Regions from separate parts of the Halalkalibacter flavus genome, predicted to be linked through region 1. Evidence: predicted binding sites of a transcription regulator. Region 1 holds the regulator's gene; each other region holds the start of a gene.
The links. The regulator CtsR, encoded in region 1, represses protease genes until heat stress. The targets are predictions, from matches to a motif close to ATGGTCAATAAAGGTCAAACA.

Region 1 (3,217 bases):
TTAAGCGATCGTAATAAGCTATCAATTATCCTTCCAACAGCAAATCAAGGAAAACCGACAGTAACTTGCCAACTTTGGATAGTAAAATCTCCACTTTCGACAGAATATCCTTAAAGTCAGACAGTAGATTCCAAATGAACCATAAAGTTTGAGTTCGACATAAAGCTCCATTACAGCATTCCTTCTCAATCTATTTCTTTCTTATCGACAAGTAACATGTTTAACAAACCCTCTATCAGGTTATAGACCTCTAACGGTAGAGATCCTTCTCTATTACTCAAATTAAAGGAGGACGATAATATGCCACTTGTAAAAGAACTCCGACAATTTAAAAACCAATCTTGCAACGAAGGATACTTAACCATTTACTTAAGCACAGATCAAACAAGCAATAATCAACAAAGAGGAGAATGGAAAATCCGATTGAAAAATGGACTGAAAAAAATAGAAGAATATATCAAAGCAGATAATGAATCAAATATAAAGGCGTATAAACAAGTTAGGAAAAAAGCAACTGAAGCGATTTATGCGATACAAACAGAATTACCTAAGAGCATTGTTTTGATTGCATCACCTAATGGAGATTTCTTATTGAGAAAACTTCAAATCCCTGTAGAAAATAACTTTTATTGGGATAACGAACCAAAGATCGAACAACTTGAGCGACTTAGCAATGAATATCCAACAGAAGGGATACTCTTTGTTCAAAAGGAAAATGTTTTTATGATTGAAACAAGCTTAGGAGAGATAAATATCGAAAGACTATATGATTTGGAAATAGAGAAGGAGGATTGGAAACAATACGACGGAATAGCAGCAAGTGAACGGATGGCTAAACGTGCAAATCACCGAGATAAATATGAACAACGGTTTGAAGCAAATCAACAGCGCGCTTTTAAAGACTTAGCAATCACGATCCAAAAAGAAGCTGATCGAAAGAACTGGTCTACGATTTATTTAGTTGGTGAACGAGGATTAACAACGGAGTTTGAGAAGCAATTAATGTTCCCGACGGTGAAAATAGTAGATAAAAACTATAAAAAATTTTCTTCGAAGGAAATCGTTGGACAAGTACTTGCGTCATAATTAAACGAACTTTAATTAAGGTCAAACATTGTTGAACAATGGCATTGAAAGGGGGGAGAACCCCTTTTTCAGTGTCATTTTTTATAATAGTTCCAACATTGTTCATGATTAATTTTCCTAATAATTGCTAAAAAAATGAGTAAAATAATGCATGTTAATCTAATAATATAAGGTTATCAACTAGATGTGCCTGGTTATACTAGTAGTGAGTTATACATATTGCACTTTTTAAATTGAGCGCATATAATGTTTATAAAGTCAAAGATAGTCAAAGTCAAAAGTTGAAGGGAGGGCAAAGCTTGAGAAATATATCTGACATCATTGAAGACTACTTAAAAGCGACTATTAGAAACAGTGGGGATGATCCGTTGGAAATTAAGCGAAGTGAAATTGCTAAGAAGTTTCAATGTGTCCCTTCACAAATTAATTATGTTATTCAGACGAGGTTTACGTTAGAAAAAGGATATCAAGTTGAAAGTAAAAGAGGTGGCGGAGGGTATATTCGTATAGTGAAAGTTAGTCCCCATGACCATCTTGATCTATTTGACCAAATGATTAAAATCGTTGGAAAAGATATTGATCAACATACAGCAGAGAACATCATTATCCGGTTATTTGAAGAGAAGGCTATAACAAAAAGAGAAGCAAATTTAATGATCAGTGTAATGGATCGAACGTTATATAATGCAAATATTAATCATCGGGATGAAGTACGAGCAAACATTTTAATTGCGATGCTTGAAACATTAAAATATAAAGAATTGTCATAGGGGGGAGGAAATTTCATGCTTTGTCAGGAATGTAATAAAAGGAAAGCGAGTTTGCACTTTGCCAAAATTATAAATGGTGAAAAGACTGAGTTTCACATTTGTGAACAATGCGCAAAGGAAAAAGGAGAATACTTCCCAGGTGGAAATAGTTTCTCTATTCATCAGCTATTATCAGGTTTGTTACATTTTGAACAACCTGTAAAAGCAGAGGCGCAGGAAATAAAGCCATCTTGTGAGAAGTGCGGGATGACGTATGAACAATTTACTAAAGTTGGAAGGTTTGGCTGCGCAAATTGTTATAAGAGCTTTGAGACTAAGTTGGATCCTATCTTAAAACGGGTACACAGCGGCAATTATGCCCATGCTGGAAAGCTTCCAGAAAGAATTGGTGGAGGGATTCAATTACAACGTCAGATTGAATCATTAAAAACCGAGTTGAAAAGCTTAATTGACCAAGAAGAGTTTGAAAAAGCTGCTGAGCTGAGAGATGAAATTCGGTTGTTAGAAAAACAAAAGAATGAGCAAAAGGAGGGCTGATTTGATGTCACTCCAACAATTTATTTCAGAAGCATTAAGTCCTTGGATGAAAAAAGATGGTCCAGATTCGGATATTGTCCTCAGTAGCCGAATAAGATTAGCTAGAAACCTTGAAGAATATAAATTTCCTTTACTTGCGTCAATGGAAGAATCTTATGCGACTGCAAAACATATCGGAGAGGCATTAACTCAGGAAGAGTACAGTCAAATTGGTTCTCTTGAGATTTTACGAATTGACGACATGAAAGCCAATGAAAAGCGAGTACTTGTTGAAAAACATTTAATCAGTCCTAATTTAGCAGATCAGTCAAAACATGGAGCAGTCCTACTTGATAAAGATGAAGCTGTAAGCATCATGGTTAATGAGGAGGACCATATTCGGATCCAATGTTTGCTTCCTGGTTTTCAATTAGGGAATGGGTTAGAGATAGCCAATCAAATTGATGATTGGATTGAGCAACGTTTAACGTATGCCTTTGATGAGAAAAGAGGTTATTTAACAAGTTGCCCAACAAATGTTGGGACAGGTTTGCGAGCTTCTGTTATGATGCACTTGCCGGCACTTGCTATGACTCAGCAATTAAATCGAATTTTACCTGCAATTAATCAATTAGGATTAGTTGTTAGAGGAATTTATGGGGAAGGTAGCGAAGCTTTAGGTAACTTGTTTCAAATCTCTAATCAGCTCACTCTTGGAAAATCAGAAGAAGATATTGTTGAAGATCTACGTGGGGTAGTCTTGCAGCTAATTCAACAGGAACGATCAGCTAGAGAAAGTCTTTTGGATCAATCGAGATTACAGCTTGAGGATCGAGTACATCGTT
Region 2 (3,217 bases), on a different contig from region 1:
TTTTTCAATTGCTTTTTCCTGTCCAATTACTCTCTTAGATAAATTTCCTGATAGATTCTTCATTTTTGACTGTTCAGATTTCTGAAGTCTCTTCACAGGAATACCTGTGCTTTTTTCGATGATATCTTGAATGTGTTCAATGGTTACTTCTGTCACAGGTTCAATAACATCATTATCTAATTTCTTTTTAAGTTCGAGTTCTTCATCTCGCAAGCGTGCTGCTTTCTCATAATTTTCTTGTTTTGTTGCAGATTCCTTTTCACGAGTGAGGTCGTCCAATCGTTTTTCTAACCTGCCTTTGTCTGTTATACCTTGCGTAAGGTTTAATTTTGAACCAGCTTCATCTAATAGATCAATCGCTTTATCTGGTAAGAAGCGATCTTGGATGTAACGGTCTGATAATGATACACATGCTTTTAATACATCATCAGAGTATTTTACATTGTGATAGTTTTCGTAAATAGGACGTATCCCTTTTAAAATTTCAAAAGCTTCTTCTGAAGTCGGTTCTTTGACGACAACAGGTTGGAAGCGACGTTCTAGTGCTGGATCTTTCTCAATCATTCGATATTCTTTTAATGTTGTTGCACCAATGATTTGGAACTCTCCTCTTGCTAATGATGGCTTTAGAATGTTCCCTGCATCCATTGAACCTTCTGATGAGCTACCTGCTCCCACCAGCATATGAAGTTCGTCAATAAAGAGAATCACATTCTCTCGTTGTTTTAATTCTGTCACTAGTTGTTGCATTTTCTCTTCAAATTGACCACGGTAGCTTGTACCTGCAACAAGAGAACTAATATCTAGAACGTATACTTCTTTATTTAAAAGCTTAGCTGGAACTTCCCCTTTTACAATCTTTAAGGCAAAGCCTTCTGCAATTGCTGTCTTTCCGACACCTGCTTCTCCAATTAAGACAGGATTGTTTTTTGAACGACGATTAAGTACTTCAATTACACGTTCTATTTCTTTTTCTCGCCCAATTACAGCATCAATTCGACCTTGTCTTGCTTCATCTGATAAGTTGCGTCCATGTTGATCTAGGAATCCATCTCCGTTATGGCCCGGATCTGCCTCTTTTACTTGTTGTTGGGTAAAACCGTGATTAGATCCTGACATACTTTCTTGCAAGAACCCTTTAAAGAAGTCATCTAAATGAAATGATGACCTTCCAAATTGTTTTTGTGATTGTTGATAACAGTCAGAACATAATTCAAGTTGCTTTTTCATTTGATTAATCATTACGTTTACTTTTACGTTTGCTTGTTTACTTTGACATTTGTCACATAAAATCATTTTTAGTTCCTCCTTTTTGACTTTGACTATTTTTGACCAATTATATAAAAAGAAAAGCCGTTTATGGCTGTAATGTATTGACGATCTATGGTTATTATATTTGACCTTCTTTGACTTTTCAAGTGAGAAGTTTGATCTTTTTTGACTAAATAAAGATTTTACGACTATTAACGTTTAAATATTAATTAAAATTCCTCGTAAAAAAATACTTTGTAATAGCTAAATATTCTCTTAAATAAGATTGCAGCAAAACAGCTCTTGGTGTTTTAGCTGGCAGTCCGGTAATGTCTAATTGTTGATCTTGTGCAATCATTGTCGCTCGGTAAACATGGTAACGGTTCGTAACAACGAGTCCTTTTCTAGATATATCAGGAATGTGTTTTTTCGATAAACGGATGTTTTCCACTGTAGTAGTAGACTCATCCTCTAAGAAAATACGCGCTTCTTCAATTCCTTTCCTCATCAATTCCGTTTTAATAGCCTCAGCCTCTGTTATGTCCTCACCAGCCCCTTGTCCACCGGTTGCTATTACTACCACTTCTTCGTTTTCTAATACATACTCAGCCGCAGCTTCGATTCGATATTTAAGGGATAAGGATGGTTCGGCTCCTTTTACCCTTGCTCCTAATATTATGACATAATCAATGTCTCGCTCAATTTCGATATGACTGTAACGTATGATTTGAATATGTAAAAAACAAACATAAAAAAATAATATACAACTAGAAATCAGTATTATGATTAGACTCTTTTTCCCCATATCCCTATTCCCTTTCTATAAGGTCTCCTCAAACAAAAAGAGTTGCCATACAACTGACAACTCTTTTTGTTTTACTGCAACTGTTCTAATTCTTGTTCTAAAAATACCATTAATTCTTGAATCATCGAATCTGAAAAATCAAAGCGAATCCCTGCCGCCTCATATACTTCAGGTAAAGATTTAGATGAACCGAGAGCTAATGCTTTTTTATAATTTTCAAGTGCTTGTTCTGGATTTTCTCGGTATTGTTTGTACATTTGGACTGCTCCTAGCTGGGCAATCACATATTCTATATAATAAAATGGCACCTCAAAAATATGAAGAACACGCAACCAAGCTGTTTGTTGCCATTTCTCATAACCATTCCAATTAACCACATTTGAATCTATATCTAACATCAGTTCTTTGTACTTTCTATCGCGTTCATCAGATGTATGATCTGGATTTTCATACATCCAATGCTGGAACTGATCAATAATCATCCCTAGAGGAAGAAAATCGATTATTCCTTTTAACTGCTCTTTCTTTGCACGTATAAGATCTGCCTCATCTTCATAAAAGAGATTCCACTGGTCCATAGTCAAAAGCTCCATTGACATACTTGCTAATTCTGCTGATTCCATTGGTGTCTCACGATAGTCTCCAATTGGTTGCTTTCTCATTAAGTCATTATGAATACAATGCCCCATTTCGTGAAGCAAAGTAATCATATCATCTTGTGTCCTGGACGCATTCATAAAAATAAACGAAAGCTGTGATACAGGGAGATTAGAACAAAAACCGCCTGGCGCTTTGCTTTTTCGACTATTTAAATCAAGCATCCCACGTTCATCCATCGTTGTTAGAAGTTCAGCAAAACGTGGATCAAGGTTTCCAAGGATAACCTTCGACTTTTCAATAAGCTCCTTAGTTGTTGTAAAAGGCTGTAATGGCTTTTGTCCTTGTGGTACACCTTGTCTATCCCATGGTCTATACGTGTCAACACCTAGTTCAGTCTTATGCTGTTTTTGTAATTTTTCTTTGAGCGGTTTGACATACTTACGAATTGATTCTGCTAATTTTTTACAATCCTGTGGTGAATAATCAAAGCGCTCATATTTTTTAAACATATAATCTCTGTAATTCGTTAACCCTGTGTTTCGAGCTTTTTGATGACGTAAC
Region 3 (3,217 bases), on a different contig from region 1:
TGTGGAGCTGCTTGTTCGAAAAAAAATGAGACTGAAAAAAAACAATGTCTATCTCGTTCGTATGCAGCACGAGGCAAAAGAATTGTTAGAGCAGCTTGGTATCTTAGGAGAAGGTTTTGTTTTTCTTCGAACAATCTCAAAACAATTAACAAAATCCAATTGTTGTAAGCGTGCCTACTTACGAGGAGCTTTCTTAGCGGGGGGTTCTATAAACCACCCCGAAACCTCGTCTTATCATTTAGAGATTTTCTCAATCTATGAGGAACATAATGATTCTTTATGTGAATTAATGAACGAATATGAATTAAATGCAAAAACATTGGAACGTAAAAAGGGTTTCATCACGTATATGAAAGAGAGCGAGAAAATCACTGAGTTTCTTAATATCATTGGCGCACATCAGGCACTGCTGTACTTTGAAGATGTTCGAATCATGAAGGACATGCGTAACTCGGTAAATCGTCTTGTTAATTGTGAAACAGCTAATTTAAACAAGACCGTTGGGGCAGCATTAAGACAAGTAGAAAATATTCGGCTTGTTGATCGAATGATTGGTTTAGATCAGCTTCCAGCGAAATTACGTGAAATTGCCGAATTACGTGTATTGCATCAGGACGTTACTCTAAAGGAACTTGGTGAGATGGTTGATGGGGGGACCGTTAGTAAATCTGGTGTGAACCATCGCTTACGAAAAATTGATCAGATTGCAGATAAATTACGAAATGGTCAAGAGATTCAAACAGAAAAATTATAAACGATTAAGGAGGAGAAAAAAATGTTAAAAAAAGAAGTGACAGTTCAAAGAAAAACTGGATTACAAGCAAGACCTGCAGCATTATTTGTTCAAGAGGCGAGCCGTTTCTCGGCAGAAGTGTTTATTGAAAAAGGTGATAAAAAGGTAAATGCAAAAAGCATCATGGGTCTTATGAGCTTAGCCATGGGTCATGGAACAACATTTACGCTTATTACAGATGGAAATGACGAAGCTGAAGCACTTGAAACATTAAGCAACTTTATTGAAACTGCTGAATAATAGAGAAGACACCGGTCTGCCACAAGCAAGCGGTGTCTTTTTTTTGGTGTGAAAAAAGGGGGTTTCTCAAAAAGGTCTGTTTTTGACCTTTTGAGAAACCCCCTTAATCATATTAAGCTTTCGTCGCAGGAATAACTTTGTCAATTAATCCATACTCTTGTGCTTTTGCAGCAATCATGAAGTTATCACGATCCGTATCACGCTCGATCACTTCTAAAGGTTGACCAGTGCGTTCTGCTAAAATTTTGTTTAAGCTTTCACGCATTTCAATGATACGTTTCGCATGAATTTGAATATCAGAAGCTTGACCTTGTGTACCGCCAAGTGGTTGGTGAATCATTACTTCACTGTTTGGAAGGGCAAAGCGCTTGCCTTTTTCACCAGCTGCTAGTAAGAAAGCACCCATAGAAGCAGCCATTCCAATACAAATCGTCGATACTTTTGGCTTTATGTAATTCATCGTATCATAAATGGCCATACCAGCTGTAATGGATCCACCAGGACTATTAATGTAGATAGAGATATCTTTTTCAGGGTCTTCTGCTTGTAAGAATAAAAGTTGTGCCACAATTGAGTTAGCAACGTTGTCATCGATCGCGCTTCCTAACATAATGATACGATCTTTTAATAAACGAGAATAAATGTCATATGCACGCTCGCCTCGGTTTGTTTGCTCAATAACTGTAGGGATTAAATTCATCGATAAATTCCTCCTTTTAGGTACTAGTGAACCTTATTGTTCTACTATGTTATGTACATCATACCCGAATGGTCAAAGAAGGTCAAATGAAAACACTTCTTCAACGAGTTGGGCCAAAGCTGGTGTTCTGGTATTGTCGCGTAACAATACCTTTTAACCACTTACTACATACTATTCAATATCAAACTTATTAAACCCTCTTTTCATAATATCCGTTTTTAAATAATCTAAACGAGATTATCTATCATTAGCATAGTTTTGATTTTATAATTCCTATATAATTAAAGATAGGAATGAAGTAAACTATAATAGGCATATAAATTAGAAAACGCTTACAAATCTAATATACTCTTGATTCGATATGTAGAGTGGCAAAATTTGGATTGTTCTTAGCTAAGTGAAAGGAGGGGTAGTAACGTGCAATTTGGATTGTTTCAACAACAGACGCAGAGTTTGGTCATGACGCATGAACTACGTCAAGCCATTCATCTCTTACAGTATTCAGCAACAGAACTGTCAACCTTTATTCAGGAGCAAGCACTTGAAAACCCGTTAATGGAAGTGAAGGAATCACAAAAGCTAGAGGAGGTTTCATTTTCATCCTTTAGAAACGTTTCTGAAGACCAAGCCTCTCCAATTGATTATGCGCATATTGATAGAACAAGCTTGAGTGACTTTTTACTCAATCAATTACAGGACCTTCGAGTTTCAAAAAAAGAAAGAAAACATATAACGTATTTCATTTATAGTTTGAGAGAGGATGGATATTTATCTAGACCGTTTGAAGAAATTTGTGAAGAACTTCAAATCTCCCAAAGAGAGGGAGAAAATCTACTTGAAACACTGCAGCATTTTGATCCCGCTGGAGTAGGTGCTAGGAATTTGCAGGAGTGCTTGTTGTTACAATTGCAGCGCATGGATGACCCGAATTATATTGCTGAACAGATCGTTATGTTTCATATGGAGGCATTCGCCACACGTAAGTGGAAGGAGATATCTCAACAATTAAACATTACATTAGCAGAAGTTCAGGAAGTAAATGATTTAATAAAAAAGCTCGATCCACGGCCAGGGACGCAATATATGTCGGAGCCAGTTCAATTTGTCCGACCTGAAATTAGGATTGTACCGTATGAAGGAGATTTGCTTGTTCATATAGAAGATGATTTAATTCCAAGTGTTGGGCTCAATCATCATTATGAGGAGTTACTTCGCTCGTCAGAAGATGATGAAGCAAGTCAATATGCCAAACAAAAAATCCAGCAAGTTCAATGGCTAATGAAAAGTATTCAGCAAAGAAAACAAACGATTGTGAAAGTGGGAGAAGCTATTGCAAGACACCAAAAGGAATATTTCTTAAAGAAAGATGGTGTGCTAAAGCCACTTACATTAAAAGAAATTGCCGATGAGATTGAGGTTCATGAATCGACTGTGAGTCGTGCTACAACAAATAAGTATGCGGATACACCTAGAGGAATCATAGA

Region 2: SAY88_RS01505 (ATP-dependent Clp protease ATP-binding subunit) is a predicted target of CtsR. The motif match lies at 1,394-1,414, and genes of this name have one in related genera.
Region 3: clpP (ATP-dependent Clp endopeptidase proteolytic subunit ClpP) is a predicted target of CtsR. The motif match lies at 1,802-1,822, and genes of this name have one in related genera.

Annotation. Positions count from the first base shown of each region.
Region 1 is NZ_JAWRVK010000024.1:58,627-61,843, reverse strand. Features, by position in the region: gene SAY88_RS15930 (VLRF1 family aeRF1-type release factor) at 301-1,086, shown strand; gene SAY88_RS15925 (CtsR family transcriptional regulator) at 1,386-1,856, shown strand; gene mcsA (protein-arginine kinase activator protein McsA) at 1,872-2,393, shown strand; gene mcsB (protein-arginine kinase McsB) at 2,398-3,217, shown strand, end outside.
Region 2 is NZ_JAWRVK010000002.1:55,821-59,037, forward strand. Features, by position in the region: gene SAY88_RS01505 (ATP-dependent Clp protease ATP-binding subunit) at 1-1,293, opposite strand, end outside; gene SAY88_RS01510 (YdcF family protein) at 1,478-2,056, opposite strand; gene SAY88_RS01515 (M3 family oligoendopeptidase) at 2,128-3,217, opposite strand, start outside.
Region 3 is NZ_JAWRVK010000005.1:137,717-140,933, forward strand. Features, by position in the region: gene whiA (DNA-binding protein WhiA) at 1-754, shown strand, start outside; gene SAY88_RS05250 (HPr family phosphocarrier protein) at 776-1,033, shown strand; gene clpP (ATP-dependent Clp endopeptidase proteolytic subunit ClpP) at 1,146-1,733, opposite strand; gene rpoN (RNA polymerase factor sigma-54) at 2,151-3,217, shown strand, end outside.